DNA from 3 places in the Sphaerisporangium cinnabarinum genome. Region 1 is predicted to be linked to each of the others. Evidence: riboswitches for the same ligand, from Rfam matches in the RefSeq annotation. Region 1 holds a riboswitch; each other region holds the start of a gene.
What was found. A riboswitch is a leader RNA that binds a small molecule or an ion and turns the genes downstream of it on or off. The one in region 1 is predicted to bind thiamine pyrophosphate.
Positions count from the first base shown of each region.

Region 2: it holds a riboswitch for thiamine pyrophosphate, as region 1 does, so the genes downstream of both, ACZ4MO_RS12440 (thiaminase II/PqqC family protein) here and thiD (bifunctional hydroxymethylpyrimidine kinase/phosphomethylpyrimidine kinase) in region 1, are expected to answer to the same signal.
Region 3: it holds a riboswitch for thiamine pyrophosphate, as region 1 does, so the genes downstream of both, ACZ4MO_RS07880 (ECF transporter S component) here and thiD (bifunctional hydroxymethylpyrimidine kinase/phosphomethylpyrimidine kinase) in region 1, are expected to answer to the same signal.

Region 1 covers NZ_JBVHRG010000010.1:201,044-205,595, forward strand. The annotation lists gene pheT (phenylalanine--tRNA ligase subunit beta) at 1-1,569, shown strand, start outside; gene ACZ4MO_RS15405 (SDR family NAD(P)-dependent oxidoreductase) at 1,566-2,450, shown strand; gene ACZ4MO_RS15410 (hypothetical protein) at 2,522-2,746, opposite strand; TPP riboswitch at 2,824-2,918, shown strand; gene thiD (bifunctional hydroxymethylpyrimidine kinase/phosphomethylpyrimidine kinase) at 2,912-3,871, shown strand; gene ACZ4MO_RS15420 (DUF4862 family protein) at 3,951-4,552, opposite strand, start outside.
Region 2 covers NZ_JBVHRG010000007.1:257,828-262,379, forward strand. The annotation lists gene ACZ4MO_RS12420 (NAD(P)/FAD-dependent oxidoreductase) at 1-886, shown strand, start outside; tRNA gene ACZ4MO_RS12425 (tRNA-Leu) at 1,037-1,110, shown strand; gene ACZ4MO_RS12430 (hypothetical protein) at 1,282-1,407, opposite strand; gene ACZ4MO_RS12435 (VOC family protein) at 1,492-2,418, opposite strand; TPP riboswitch at 2,505-2,633, shown strand; gene ACZ4MO_RS12440 (thiaminase II/PqqC family protein) at 2,624-3,376, shown strand; gene ACZ4MO_RS12445 (helix-turn-helix domain-containing protein) at 3,533-3,973, shown strand; gene ACZ4MO_RS12450 (DUF6882 domain-containing protein) at 4,047-4,552, shown strand, end outside.
Region 3 covers NZ_JBVHRG010000004.1:134,931-139,482, forward strand. The annotation lists gene ACZ4MO_RS07875 (ATP-binding cassette domain-containing protein) at 1-979, opposite strand, end outside; gene ACZ4MO_RS07880 (ECF transporter S component) at 972-1,676, opposite strand; TPP riboswitch at 1,782-1,901, opposite strand; gene ACZ4MO_RS07885 (hypothetical protein) at 2,046-2,483, shown strand; gene ACZ4MO_RS07890 (Rv2578c family radical SAM protein) at 2,527-4,182, shown strand; gene ACZ4MO_RS07895 (TIGR03618 family F420-dependent PPOX class oxidoreductase) at 4,189-4,552, opposite strand, start outside.

The DNA of each region.
Region 1 (4,552 bases):
GCGCGCGTGCTCGGGCTCGCGGGCGTCATGGGCGGCGCCTCGTCGGAGGTCGGGCCGGAGACGACGGCGGTGCTCGTCGAGGCCGCGCACTTCGACCCCGTGACGGTCGCGCGCACGTCGCGCCGCCACAAGCTGTCGAGCGAGGCGGCGAAGCGGTTCGAGCGCGGGGTGGACCCGCTGCTGCCCGCGGTCGCGGCGCAGCGCGTCGTCGACCTGCTCGTCGAGCTGGGCGGCGGGACCGCGGACCCGGCCGTCAGCGACCTCGACCGGGTGACCACGCCCGCCCCGATCCGCCTGCCCGTCGGCGAGGCCGAGCGCCTCGTCGGCGTGCCGTACACGCTCGAGCAGGTCGTCGGGACGCTCGGAGCGATCGGGTGCACGGTCGACGCGGACGACGCCGCCGCGACGGGCGTCGTCGTCGTGACCCCGCCGTCGTGGCGCCCCGACCTCACCGAGCCGGCCGAGCTGGTCGAGGAGGTCGCGCGCCTCGTCGGGTACGACGAGATCCCGTCGGTGCTCCCCGCGGCGCCCGGCGGGCGCGGGCTCACGCGCGAGCAGCGCGTGCGCCGGTCGGTCGCCCGGGCGCTCGCCGAGCACGGGTTCGTCGAGACGCTGAGCTACCCGTTCGTCGGCGAGGGCGAGCTCGACGCGCTGCGGATCCCCGCGGACGACGAGCGCCGCCGGGCCCTGCGCCTGCTCAACCCGCTGGCCGACGACCGCCCCCTGATGCGCACGGACGTGCTGAGCACGCTCCTGGAGACCACGCGCCGCAACGTGGGCCGCGGGCTCGCGGACGTCGCCGTGTTCGAGGTCGGGCTCGTGACGCACCCGCGCCCGGGCGCCCCGGCCGCGCCGTCGCTGCCCGGCGGTGTGCGTCCCTCCGACGACGACCTCGCCGCGATCGAGGCCGCGCTCCCCGCGCAGCCGCGCCACGTCGCGGGCGTCCTGGTCGGTCGTCGCGAGCGGGCGGGCTGGTGGGGCCCCGGCCGTCCGGCGGACTGGACGGACGCGGTCGACGCGGCACGCCTGGTCGCGGACCGCGCCGGTCTGCGGGGGGACGACGCCGTGCGCGTCGTCGCGGACACCGCGCGGGCCCCGTTCCACCCCGGCCGCTGCGCGCGCCTCGAGCTCGCCGACGGGACGGTCGTCGGGCACGCGGGCGAGCTGCACCCCAAGGTGCTGGAGAACGTCGGCCTGCCCGCCCGCTCCGTGGCGTTCGAGCTCGACCTGACGGCGCTCGTCGCCGGTGCGTCAGACGAGCCCGTCCAGGCGACCCCGGTCTCCGGGTTCCCGGCGGCGAAGGAGGACCTCGCGTTCGTCGTCGCTGCCGACGTGCCGGCCGAGGCCCTGCGCGCCGCGGTCGTCGAGGGCGCCGGCGAGCTCGCCGAGGAGGTCGCGCTGTTCGACGTCTTCACGGGCGAGCAGGTGGGCGCCGGGCGCAAGTCGCTCGCGTTCTCGCTGCGGCTGCGCGCCGCGGACCGCACCCTCACCGCCGACGACGTCGCGCGGGTCCGGGAGGGCGCTGTGGCCGCCGCGCGCGAGCGCGTCGGGGCGGAGCTGCGCGCATGAGCGGCGCACCGGGGCCGGGCGCGGCGCCGGACGTCGCGCCCGCCCGCACCGCGCTCGTCACCGGGGCGTCGCGCGGCATCGGCCGCGCGGTCGCCGTCGGGCTCGCCGCGGCCGGCCTCGACGTCGCGCTCCTCGCGCGCGACGCGGGCCGGCTCGCGGGCGTGGCCGACGAGATCGCCGCCCTCGACGGCGCGGGCCGGGCCGTCGTCGTCACGGCGGACGTGACCGACGCGGCGGCGGTGGCCGCGGCCGTCCGCGAGGCCGAGGTCGCGCTCGGGAGCGTGGACCTGCTCGTCAACAACGCGGGCCGGGTCGACGCCGAGGTGCCGCTGTGGGAGGCGGACCCCGACGAGTGGTGGGCCGTCCTGGAGACCAACGTGCGCGGGCCGTTCCTGCTCGCGCGCGCGGTCGTCCCCGGGATGCTCGCGCGCGGCGGCGGCCGCGTCGTCGACCTCAGCAGCGGCGCGGGCTCGCACGACATGGAGGGCGCGAGCGCGTACAACGCGAGCAAGACGGCGCTCCTGCGCCTCGGGGCGAACCTGCACCGCTCGGGCCACGCGCTCGGGCTGCGGACCTTCGAGGTGTCGCCGGGCGTCGTGCAGACCGACATGACGGCGTCCATGGTCATGCACGAGGGCCGCACGGAGTGGACGCCCGTCGAGCGCACGGTCGAGATGGTCGTCGCGATCGCCCGCGGCGAGCTCGACGCGTTCTCGGGGGCGTTCGTCCGCGTGACGCACGACTCGCCCGATTCGCTCCGCACGGCCGCCCAGGAGGCCGCCCGGGCAGGCGTCGCGCTGCCCGGGCCGGACGGCCGTCGGCTGCGCGTCACGCGCTGGGGCGCCGACGACCCGATGCCGGGAGAGCTCCCCGCCCGCTGAGCGCGCGCACCCCGCACGGCGACGCCGCCCGACCCCCCGGTCGGGCGGCGTCCGTGCGTCCGGGGCACCGGTCACCGGGGAGCGCACGTGTCCCGGTCGACCCACACGTGCCACAGGCCCCGCTCGGGGTGCTCGTACTCGAAGGCCACGAGGCCGCCCGCGTCGTGCGTGATGACGCCCGTGAGCACGACCCGCCGACCGTCCCGGTCGTAGGTCGTGCAGAGGGCGGGCACCTGCACCGGGACGGGTGCGTCCGGCAGGAAGGGGCGGGTCGCGGGGGCGACGTGCTGCGTCATACCCGGAAAGACGCGCGCACGCGCGTCGTCTCACGCGTCGGGGCGGGTGAAAAGCGCGCGGCCCGCCGCGTAGCATGGCCCGCGACACGGGGTGCCCCGCACCGGGGCTGAGATGAGACCCGTCGAACCTGATCTGGCTCGTACCAGCGAAGGGATGTCCGCGCGATGACGCTCGCCCTGCCCCGGCACACCTCCGACCCGGTCCCCGCCCGCGCGGACCGTGACCGTCGCCCCGACCCGGGCCGGGGGCCCGACCCGGCTCCGTCCCGCCCCCGCGTCCTGTCCGTCGCGGGGACCGACCCGACCGGCGGCGCCGGGATCCAGGCCGACCTCAAGACGTTCTGCGCGCACGGCGCCTACGGCATGGCCGTCACGACGGCGCTCGTCGCGCAGAACACCCACGGCGTGCGGTCGGTGCACGTCCCCGGGCCGGCGTTCCTGCGCGCGCAGCTCGACGCCGTGTCGGACGACGTCGAGGTCGACGCGGTGAAGATCGGCATGGTGGCGGACGAGGCGAACGCCCGCACGGTCGGGGAGTGGCTCGACGACCTCGCCGCCGCGGGTGGTCCGCGGCCGTGGGTCGTCCTGGACCCGGTGATGGTCGCCACGTCCGGTCACCGCCTGCTCGACGCGGGCGCCGAGCAGGCCGTGCGCGACCTCGCGGCGCGCGCGGACGTCGTCACGCCGAACCTGCCCGAGCTCGCCGTCCTCGGCGGGCGGGAGCCCGCGACGACGTGGGACGACGCCCTGTGCCAGGCGACGTCGTACGCGGCGGCGAGCGGCGCCGTCGTGCTGCTCAAGGGCGGCCACCTCACCGGGCGCACGTCGCCCGACGCGCTCGTCGTCCCCGCGCCCGGGCCGACGTCGGGTCGCGTGCCGGGGGCGGCCACCGTCACGACGTTCGACGCCGAGCGCGTCGACACGCCCCACACCCACGGCACCGGGTGCTCGCTCTCGGCGGCGCTCGCGGCGCTGCGACCGCAGCGCGCGAGCTGGGAGGAGGCCGCGCGCGAGGCGAAGGAGTGGCTCACGGGCGCGCTGCGCGCCGGTGCCGCTCTGCGGGTGGGGACCGGCCGCGGGCCCGTCGACCACCTGCACCGCTCGGCGCCCGTGCCGCGGGGCTGAGGTTGCGCGGGGTCGGGCGCGAGCTGCGCCCGGTCGGGCTCGGGGTCGAGCCGGGACGGGCGCGGCCCGCGGGACGCGCTCAGCCGGCGGGGCGGCTCGCTGCGCGATCGGCACCGATGTCGGGGGCGACGGCGGCCAGCGCGTCGCGGAGCACGGCGAGCGTCGCGCGCGCGACGGCGAGACGCTGCGCGGGCGGGGCGTCCGCGGGCCGCGTGGTCACCTTGGCGCCGACGAGCGGGACGGGACCGGCCGCGGCGAGGAACTCGCGCACCTCGGCCGGGCCGAGCATCGTCTCGTCGGGGCCGGGGAGCGCGGGGTCGGGGCCGTGGGGCGGCACGTGCGCGTCCGCCCACGGAGCGCCCCACCGGCCCGGGCTCCCGCTGGCACCCGAGAGCATCGCGCTCGCGAGGAGGCCCGCGGCGGCGGCAGCCCGTGCGTGCTCGACGGGCGTGGCGGCGCTGCGCCCCTCGATGGCGGACCGGCCCCAGTTGAGCCCGACGTGCAGCGGGTGGCCGGTGTCCCGGGCGGCGCGCGCGACGGCGGCGATCTCGTCGTCGAGCGCGAGGAACCCCTTCTCCGCGACGCCCCACGGGCGTGGCGCGTCGCAGTGCTCCACCACGAGCGGCAGCCCGGCGGGCGCGACGGCGGCCAGCTCCGTGAGGCTGCGCGCGAGCGCCGCGC
Region 2 (4,552 bases), on a different contig from region 1:
GGCCCGCTACGCGACGCGCAATTACGCGACGATCGAGGAGAAGGACCTCCGCTTCGTCATGATCGAGGGCGCGGGCCGCATCCTGCCCGAGCTCAGCGAGCCCATGGCGCAGTACGCGCTCGACGAGCTGAAGAAGCGCGGCATCGAGTTCCACCTCAGCACGTTCCTGTCGTCGTGCGTGGACGGCCACGTCGTCACCTCGACCGGGGTCGAGTTCGACTCCGACACGATCGTGTGGACCGCGGGCGTCAAGGCGAACCCGGTCCTCAAGGAGTCGTCGGACCTCCCGGTCGACAAGCTGGGCCGCATCACCGTGCTGCCGACGCTCCAGGTCGCGGACGCCGACGGCAACGTCGTGCCGAACGCGTGGGCCGCGGGCGACTGCGCCGCCGTCCCGGACGTGCTGAACCCGGGCAAGTTCTGCCCGCCGAACGCGCAGCACGCCATCCGTGAGGCCACGCGCCTCGCCGACAACCTCGCGCTCGAGCTGCACAGCGAGCCGCCGGTCGAGTACCGCCACAAGAGCGTCGGTACGGTCGCGTCGCTCGGTCTGTACAAGGGCGTCGCGGAGCTGTTCGGCGTGTTCAAGCTCCGCGGGACGCTCGCGTGGCTCATGCACCGCAGCTACCACGTCATGGCGATGCCGACGGGCAACCGCAAGATCCGCATCTTCATCGGCTGGATCGGCCAGTTCCTCATGGGCCGCGAGCTCGTCTCGCTCGGCTCGCTGCACGACCCGCGCGCGGAGTTCCGCGCCGCGTCCGTCCCGCCCAAGAAGGACGGCGACCCGGTCAAGCAGACCGCGCAGGGCTCGGCGGCCGCGGCGGAGTCCGGTGCGGGCACCGTCGACGCCGACGACCGGACGCCGGCGGCGAAGGCCTCCTGAGGCCGCGGCCGGGCCTGGCCCGGCCGTCGTGCCCGACGACGAGGGGCGAGCCGCGCGTGCGGCTCGCCCCTCGGCGCGTCCAGGTCCCGCGCGGGCGGCCGTCGCGCCGACGGGCCCGGGAGCTCCGCGCGCGCGGTAGATTCGGCCCGCGCCCCCATGGCCCAACTGGCAGAGGCGGCCGGCTTAAACCCGGCGTGTTCCGGGTTCGAGTCCCGGTGGGGGCACCGTGCCGGCGGGGAGCCGGCTCCGCGGCGCCTGCGACCGCGGGCTAGGACAGCCCCGTCGGGCCCTCCGGCTCGGCCGGGGGAGCGGCCTCCTGGCCGAGGACCACGACGGTGCCGTCCGGGTCCTGCACGCGTGCGACGCGCTCGCCCCACGGCTGGTCCGCGGGTGGCTCACCTAGACGGGCGGACCGCGTCGGGGAAGGCGTACTCGACCGTCCCGCGCAGCAGGTCACGGTAGAAGCCCAGCGACCGGTCGAGGTCGGCCACGGTGAGGACGGGGAAGAGGCTGCGGAACACGGTCGCTCCTCGGTGCGCTCGGCGGGTCCTCCCATCGTGCGCCTCGCGTCCCGGGCGCGCTCTCCGTGCCCGGGCCGGCGGGCCTCAGCGAGCGAGCAGCTCTTCGGTCGTCGTCCCCGGCACGGACAGCGTGACGCGCGTGCCCCACGGGTCGTGCACGACGACGGAGCGGCCGTCGTCCGCGTGCTCCAGCCCGCGGGCGCGGAGGCGCGCGACGAGCGCGTCGAGGTCCTCGCGGCCCGGCACCGTGACGGCGACGTCGCCGAGACCGAGGCTCGCGGCGCGGGGCCCGGCGCCCGCGCTGTTCCACACGTTCATCGCGACGTGGTGGTGGTACCCGCCCGCGGACGCGAAGAGCGCCCCGCTGTACCCGGTGAGCGTCGCCTCGAAGCCGACGGCGTCGACGTAGAAGGCGTGGGCGGTCGCGACGTCGCCCACCTGGAGGTGCACGTGGCCGACGCGGCCCGCGAGCGAGGGGCCGGCGTCGAACGTCTCCTGGTCGAGGTGCGTGCGCAGATAGGCGTTCGGGTCGAGGAACGTCGTCGTCATGAGGATCTGGCCGTGCTCGCGCACCCAGGTCTCGCGGGGGCGGTCGGTGTAGAGCTCGACGCCGTTGCCCTCGGGGTCGGTGAAGTAGAACGCCTCGCTGACGAGGTGGTCGCTCGACCCGACGAACGTGCCGCGGCGGTCCTGCGCGGCGCGGTACACGGTCGCGGCGAGGCTCGGGCCGTCGTCGAACAGGAAGGCCGTGTGGAACAGGCCGGCCTGGCGCGGGTCGACGGGCGGGAGCCCGGGCGTGTGCACGAGGCGCAGCATGGGCGTGCGGCCGCGGCCCAGCACACGGTGCACCTCCGCGCCGCGCGACCGCTCCTCGAGCGGGGCGAGGGCGAACGCGCCCGTGTAGTACGAGGTCATGAGCTCGAGGTCGCCCACGCGCAGCGTGACGGCGTCCATGCTCGTGGACGGGGACAGGAGGCGGTCGGTCGGCGCGCCCGGCGTGCTCGTGGTCATGTCTTCTCCAACTTGTTGTCGCTACAACTATATTCCCACACCGTGGCGAGAACTCCCGCACCGGCGCCGTCCTTGCTAGGGTCGGCGCGAACCACGCGGGGCGTCCCGCCCGGGCCACGGCCCGGGCCGAGGGACTGAGACGAGCGGTACGGCCGCCCGGACCCGTCGAACCTGATCTCGCTAGCACGAGCGGAGGAACGTGGGCATGACGACGCCTGCTGCCATCACCCTGAACCCTGTCCTCGCGGACGACCCGACCGCGCTCGTCCGGCAGGAGGAGACCGGCTTCACCGCCGACCTCGCCCGCCGGTACGCGGACCTCTTCGAGACGTTCTACGACCACCCCTTCCTGGCCGGGCTGCGCGACGGCTCCGTCGAGCCCGCCGCGGTCCGCCACTACGTGGGCCAGGACCACCAGTACCTCACGGCCTACCTGCGCTGCTACGGCCTCGGCATGGCCCTCGCGCCCGACCGGTCGTGGGCGGCCTACTTCCACGACAAGGCCGGCTTCCTCCTCGACGACGAGTCGCACGCGCACCACGCGATGTGCGACTTCCTCGGCGTGACGTACGAGGAGGCGCAGACGCACCGCCTCGCGCCGAGCGCGCAGGCCTACGTCGACCACATGACGGCGGCCGGCCGCGACTCGCTCGGCGTGCTGCTCGCCGCGCTGCTGCCGTGCCCGTGGACCTACATCTGGTCCGCGCGACGCTTCTGGCTCGGCGAGCGCGAGACGACGCCCGGCGCCCTCGCCGACGACCACCCGCTCGCGGGCTGGTGGCAGTTCTACGCGGCCGAGCGCACCGAGGACGTCCTCACGGACCTGCGCGCACGCCTCGACGCGCTCGCCGCGGACGCGGGCGAGGCGGAGCGCGCGCGCATGGAGCGCGCGTTCGAGCTGAGCTGCCGCCACGAGATCCGCTTCTGGCAGATGGCCTGGTCGCTCGAGGGTTGGTGACGCGTCCGGCCGGGCCCGCGGCCGACCGTCGCGCCGTGCGCCCGGCCTTACGCCAGCAGCAGATGACCGCCCGGGTGCCTCGGCACCCGGGCGGGCCGCGGGTAGCGTGATCGCATGGACGCGACGAGCGCGGTGCCGGACGGGGTGCGCGATGCGGTGCCGGACGTGGTGACGCCGCGCCCCCGGTCCCGGACGGGCGGACGGGCGGAACCCCTCCTGCGCCACGTCATCGGCGGGATCCTGCGGCGGGCGCGGCTCGCGCAGGGGCGCACGCTCGTGGACGTCGCGGCCGCCGCGCGCGTCTCCACCGCCTACCTGTCCGAGGTGGAGCGCGGGCGCAAGGAGGCGTCGTCCGAGGTCCTCGCCGCCGTCTGCGGCGCCCTCGGCCTGCGGCTCGTCGACCTCGTCGCCCGCACGGGCGAGGAGCTGCGGCCGCTCGCACCTGTCCGCGTGCTGTCCTCCGCGCGGGAGCGGGGTGCCCTCTCCGCGCCGCGGCACGTCGCGCCGGTGGGCGAACCCGTGCGAGACCTCCCCGTCGCCGAGACGCTCCGCCGTCCGACCGCGCGCGCCGGCGACGTCCTGCTCCTCGCGGCCTGAGCGGCGGTCCCCACCGCACCGCACCGCGTGTCGTGCGGAGGCCGGGCACCGTGCGCGCCGATACCGTCGGTCCATGACGGAGCCGCAGACCGCGCACGGCACGGCAGCCCAGGACGTCCCGGCCCTCCAGGACCTCGTCGACGACGCCGCGTTCCTCTCCCACGAGCACCAGCTCCACCTGTCGGACCTCCACGGCGACGACGCCTGGGCCGCCGACATGACCACGGGCGTCTTCACCTTCACCGCGCCCGACGGTGGGACCGCGACGTGCCGCCTCCAGTTCCTCGGTACGGCCGCGCCCGGTCCGGGCACGTGGATGTGGGCGTGGCAGAACGTCAACGGCTTCCCCGACGGCGTGCTCACCGCCGCCGAGAGCGCCCGGCGGACCGGGCTGCGCGAGGCCGCCGAGCCGGAGCTCCCCCTCGCCGACGACCTCGCCCACCGGCTCGCGCTCGCGGCCAAGGCCGTGACCGGGTCGTTCACCCACTACAGCGCGCCCGTCGGCGGCGGCACGCGCGCGTGGTTCCTCCTGGACGACGCCGACCTCGCCCTGCCCGCACCGAGCGTGCCGCGCGTCGT
Region 3 (4,552 bases), on a different contig from region 1:
CACTCGGACCGGCGTCCGAGGCGCCCGGGACCGGTGCCCGCGGATCCGAGGGGCGCGGGTCTGCGGTGCGCGCGAGGTCGACGAGCCAGGCGTCGGTCGCGGGGGCACCGAGCGGTCCGGGGGCCCCGGCCCGCTCGAGCCGGACGTCGAGCGGCAGCCAGCACCCGAGCGCGGCGAGCGTGGCGGCGTGCGCGCGCAGGACGGCGGTCGTGGGGCCGTGCGCGACGGCGCGGCCCGTGCGGTCGAGCACGAGGGTCGCGTCCGGGAGCGTCCCGACGTCGTCGAGGCGGTGCTCGACGAGCACGACCGACCGGCGGGGTGTTCCGTGCGGGTCCGGTCCGGGCGCCCGGACGAGCCCGCCCACGAGCGTCCCCACCTCGTGCGCCGCGGCCGGGTCGAGGAACGCCGTCGGCTCGTCGAGGACCACGAGCTCGGGGTCGGCGACGAGCGCCGCCGCGAGGGCGACGCGCTGCGCCTCGCCGCCCGACAGCGCGTGGGTCGGTCGGTCGTGCAGGTGGCCCGCACCGGCAGCGGCGAGAGCGGTTGCGGCGCGGGCGTCCATGGTGCGCGGGTCCGCCGCCCGGTTCTCGAGCGCGAACCGCAGCTCCTCGTCGACGCGGCCGAGGCAGAGCTGGTCACCCGGCCGCTGCTGGACGAGGCCGACGCGCGCGGCGAGCCCCGCGGGGGTCGTGGCGCGCGGGTCGACGCCCGTCACGCGCAGGTCGCCCGTGACGGTGCCCGGGAGCGTGTGGGGCACGACGCCGACGAGCGCGCGCAGCAGCGTGGACTTCCCGCAGCCCGAGGGGCCGAGCACGAGCAGCCCCGTCCCCGCGGGGACGGTCAGGGTGAGGTCGTCGAGCACGCACGTCGCGTCGTGGCCCACGGTGACGGTCAGGCCCGCGGCGGAGACGGCGTCGGGCACGGTGCCCGGCACGGTGCCGGGCATGACGTCCGCCGCGGCGTCCCGCACCTCAGCCACGGCGGTCCGTGCCGATCGCGAAGGCGTCGAGCGCGCCGGTGCGGGAGAGGGCGTCGCCGAGGAGGCGCGCCGCGATCCCGCACAGCACGACGCACGAGACGACCTGCACGCCGAGCCGGAGCATCGCCCAGTCCTGCCCGAGCCAGCCGAACCGGACCGCGTTGAACGCGTAGGTGACGAGCGCCGCGCTGACGCCCGACGCGACGAAAACCCACCAGCCGTAGCGGCGGTACCGGGTCAGCGCGAAGGGGATCTCCGCGCCCACCCCTTGGACGAGCCCCACGAGGACGAGCAGCGGGCCTGCGGGCGACGCGAGGAAGACCACCTCGACGAGCGCCGCGAGCGTCTCGGTGAGGATGCCGACGCCCGGCTTGCGCACGATGTACGTCGCGAGCGGGCCCACGACGATCCACGCGCCCGCGAGCACGTTCGCGGCAAGGTCCGCGAGCGGCCCCATGGCGAGCTGGAGCGGGGCCCAGAGCTGCACGAACGCCCAGTAGACGAACCCGAACACGACGCCCAGGACGGCGACGAGGACCGTCTCGTGGAGCGTGAGGCCACGGCGCCGGGCGCGGGCCGGGGGAGCGGTGACGGTGCGGTCTCCGGGACCGGGCGCCGGGGGCACGGCGTCGGCCGGCGGGCCGGGCGTGCTGGTGGGCGGGGTCTCCCGGGGCGGGGTGGTGCGGGGCTCGGTCATGCGGTTCCCTCCGTCGGGCCCCCGGGGCGGAGGGTGCACGACGGCGCGCCACCGCTGCCCCCGCGCGGACGGCACGCGCGGGGCGCGGGCACGAGCGCGCAGGGGACGGTGACGTCGGCCCTGCTCCCTTCGCTGGTACGAACCAGATCAGGTTCCACGGGTCTGCAGGGGGGACGGGTGTCCGACCTGCACTCTCAGCGCTCGTGCGCTCCCCGGAGGCGTTCGGCCCGACCCTAGGGCCTGGACGTCCGCCGGACAATCCCGGCGTCTCACCCACCGGGACGTCCGGGCACCGTGAGAAGGTGACGGCGACGAGGCGCCCGCGCGGACCGGGGACGGGCTCCGACGACGAGGAACGAGGCAGCGCGCATGACCCGAGACAACGACCCCGCGGCCGTCGCGGAGCTGGACCGCCTCGACGAGGCCGTGCGGAGCGCGCCCGCGGGCGACACGTCGGCGCAGATCGCGCTGTGGCGGCAGGCGGCGCGCCTCGGCACGTGGTTCTTCATCGCCCGAGGGCCCGAGGACCAGCCGCGTCCGTACGCCGTCTCCGCGGACCAGGGGCCCATGATCTGCCTCTACAGCAGCGCCCCGCGCGCGGACGAGGCGGCCCGGGCGCTCGGGCTGGCGGCCGAAGGGACCGGCTCCGTGCCGCTGCTCGGCGTGCCCGTGCCGGCGGCGATCGACTACGTTGCGTCCTTCGCCGCAGCAGGGGTCGTCGGCGTCGCGCTCGACCACCCCCGCATCGGCCACCACATCCCCCTCGGGAACCTGGCGCTGCTCAAGACGTGGTCCGCCGGCGGATGACCCGTCCTTGACAGCGGGTTCGAACAGTTGTTCGAATGGCGCGATGCGGTGGGACGGACAGGCGCTCGGCGCGGACGACGGCGCGCTTCCCGGTTTGGAGCGCATGGGCCTCGTCCGCAGCGTGCGCACGCCCGAGTTCGCGGGGATCACGTTCCACGAGGTCACGGCCAAGAGCGCGCTGTCGAAGGTCCCGGCGATGTCGCGCATGCCCTTCCGCTGGACGGTCAACCCGTACCGCGGGTGCAGCCACGCGTGCTCCTACTGCCTCGCGCCGAGCACGCCCGTGCTCCTGGCCGACGGCACGCAGCGGGCGATCGGCGAGCTGCGCGTCGGCGACGAGATCGTCGGCACCGCCCCCCACGGCGCGTACCGGCGCTACGTGCGCACCCGCGTCCTCGACCGCTGGACCACCCGCAAGCGCGCCTACCGGGTGACCCTCGCCGACGGCACGCGCCTCGTCGCGAGCGGCGACCACCGGTTCCTCACCGAGCGCGGCTGGCGCCACGTCGTCGGCGGCGCCGGGCACCGCGCCCGCCTGGCGCTCGGCGACGTGCTCGTCGGGCCGGGCGCCGCGGCGCTCGCGGACGGGCGGCCCGTCCTCGACGGCCAGGACGTCACCGGCGGCGAGGCGTTGCGCGTCGACTCCCTCGAGGCCCTCGACGGGCCGGGGGAGGTGACGGAGCTGGTCGACATCACGACCGGCACGCGCGACTTCGTCGCCGCGGGGGTCGTGAGCCACAACTGCTTCGCCCGCCCCACGCACGAGTACCTCGACCTCGACGCGGGCGAGGACTTCGACCGGGAGGTCGTGGTCAAGGTCAACGTGGACGACGTGCTGCGCGCCGAGCTCGCCCGACCGTCCTGGGCGCGCGAGGCCGTCGCGCTGGGCACCAACACCGACCCGTACCAGCGCGCCGAGGGACGCTACCGCCTCATGCCCGGCATCATCGACGCCCTCGCCGGGTCGGGCACGCCGCTCTCCGTGCTGACCAAGGGCACGCTCCTGCGCCGCGACCTGCCCCTGCTCGTCGACGCCGCCTCGCGCGTCGAGGTCGGGATCGGCGTGTCCCTCGCGCTCCTGGACCCCGAGCTCCAGGCGAGCGTCGAGCCCGGCACGCCGTCGCCGCGCGCGCGGCTCGACCTCGTCCGCACCGTCCGGGAGGCCGGCCTGCCGTGCGGCGTCATGGTCGCCCCCGTGCTGCCGTGGCTCACCGACTCCACGCGGGCGCTCACCGAGCTGCTCGACGCCGTCAAGGACGCGGGCGCGACGGGCGTCACCGTGCTGCCGCTGCACCTCAAGCCCGGTACGCGCGAGTGGTACATGGGCTGGCTCGCGCGCGAGCACCCGCGGCTCGTCCCCGGCTACGAGCGCGTGTACGCGCGCGGCACGTACGCCTCGACGGCGTACCGGTCCTGGCTGTGGGACCGGGTGCGGCCGATGCTCGAGGCGCGCGGGTTCGGAGTCGCGGGGCACCGCGGCCCCGCGGGCGTCGAGGGCCGGTTCCGCCGCGGCGAGCCCGGCGACCGGCGACGCCGGCCAGGGCCGCCGACGGACGGCGCCTACCCGGCCGGCAGCCTCGCCGTCGACCCGGCGCCGCAGGACGCGCGCGCCGGCTACGGCGGGGCGCTCGCGGGCATGCCGATGGACGGCGGCGGGCTCGACGTCGTCGGCGGGGGAGTCGAGCAGGTCCTGTTCTGACCGGTCTCAGGCGTCGGCGAGGCGCGCCGGGAAGCCGCCGGTTGCGACTGGTCCCCAGCGCGTGATCGTCAGCCGCACGAGAGACTTGCCCTGGCTGACCATCGCCGCGCGGTACTCGTCCCAGTCCGGGTGCTCGCCGCTGACGGCCCGGTAGTAGTCGACGAGCGGCTCGACCGACCCGGGCAGGTCGATCACCTCCGCCTCGCCGTCGACCTGCACCCACGGGTCGGAGAACCGCTCGCCCAGCGACAGGAGCGACGCGCGCGCGTCGCGGCGCACGTTGACCGCCTTGGCGCGCTCCGGGTACGTCGACACGACGACCCGGCCCGCGTCGTCGACCCCGTACGTGACCGGGCTGAGCTGGGGCCGG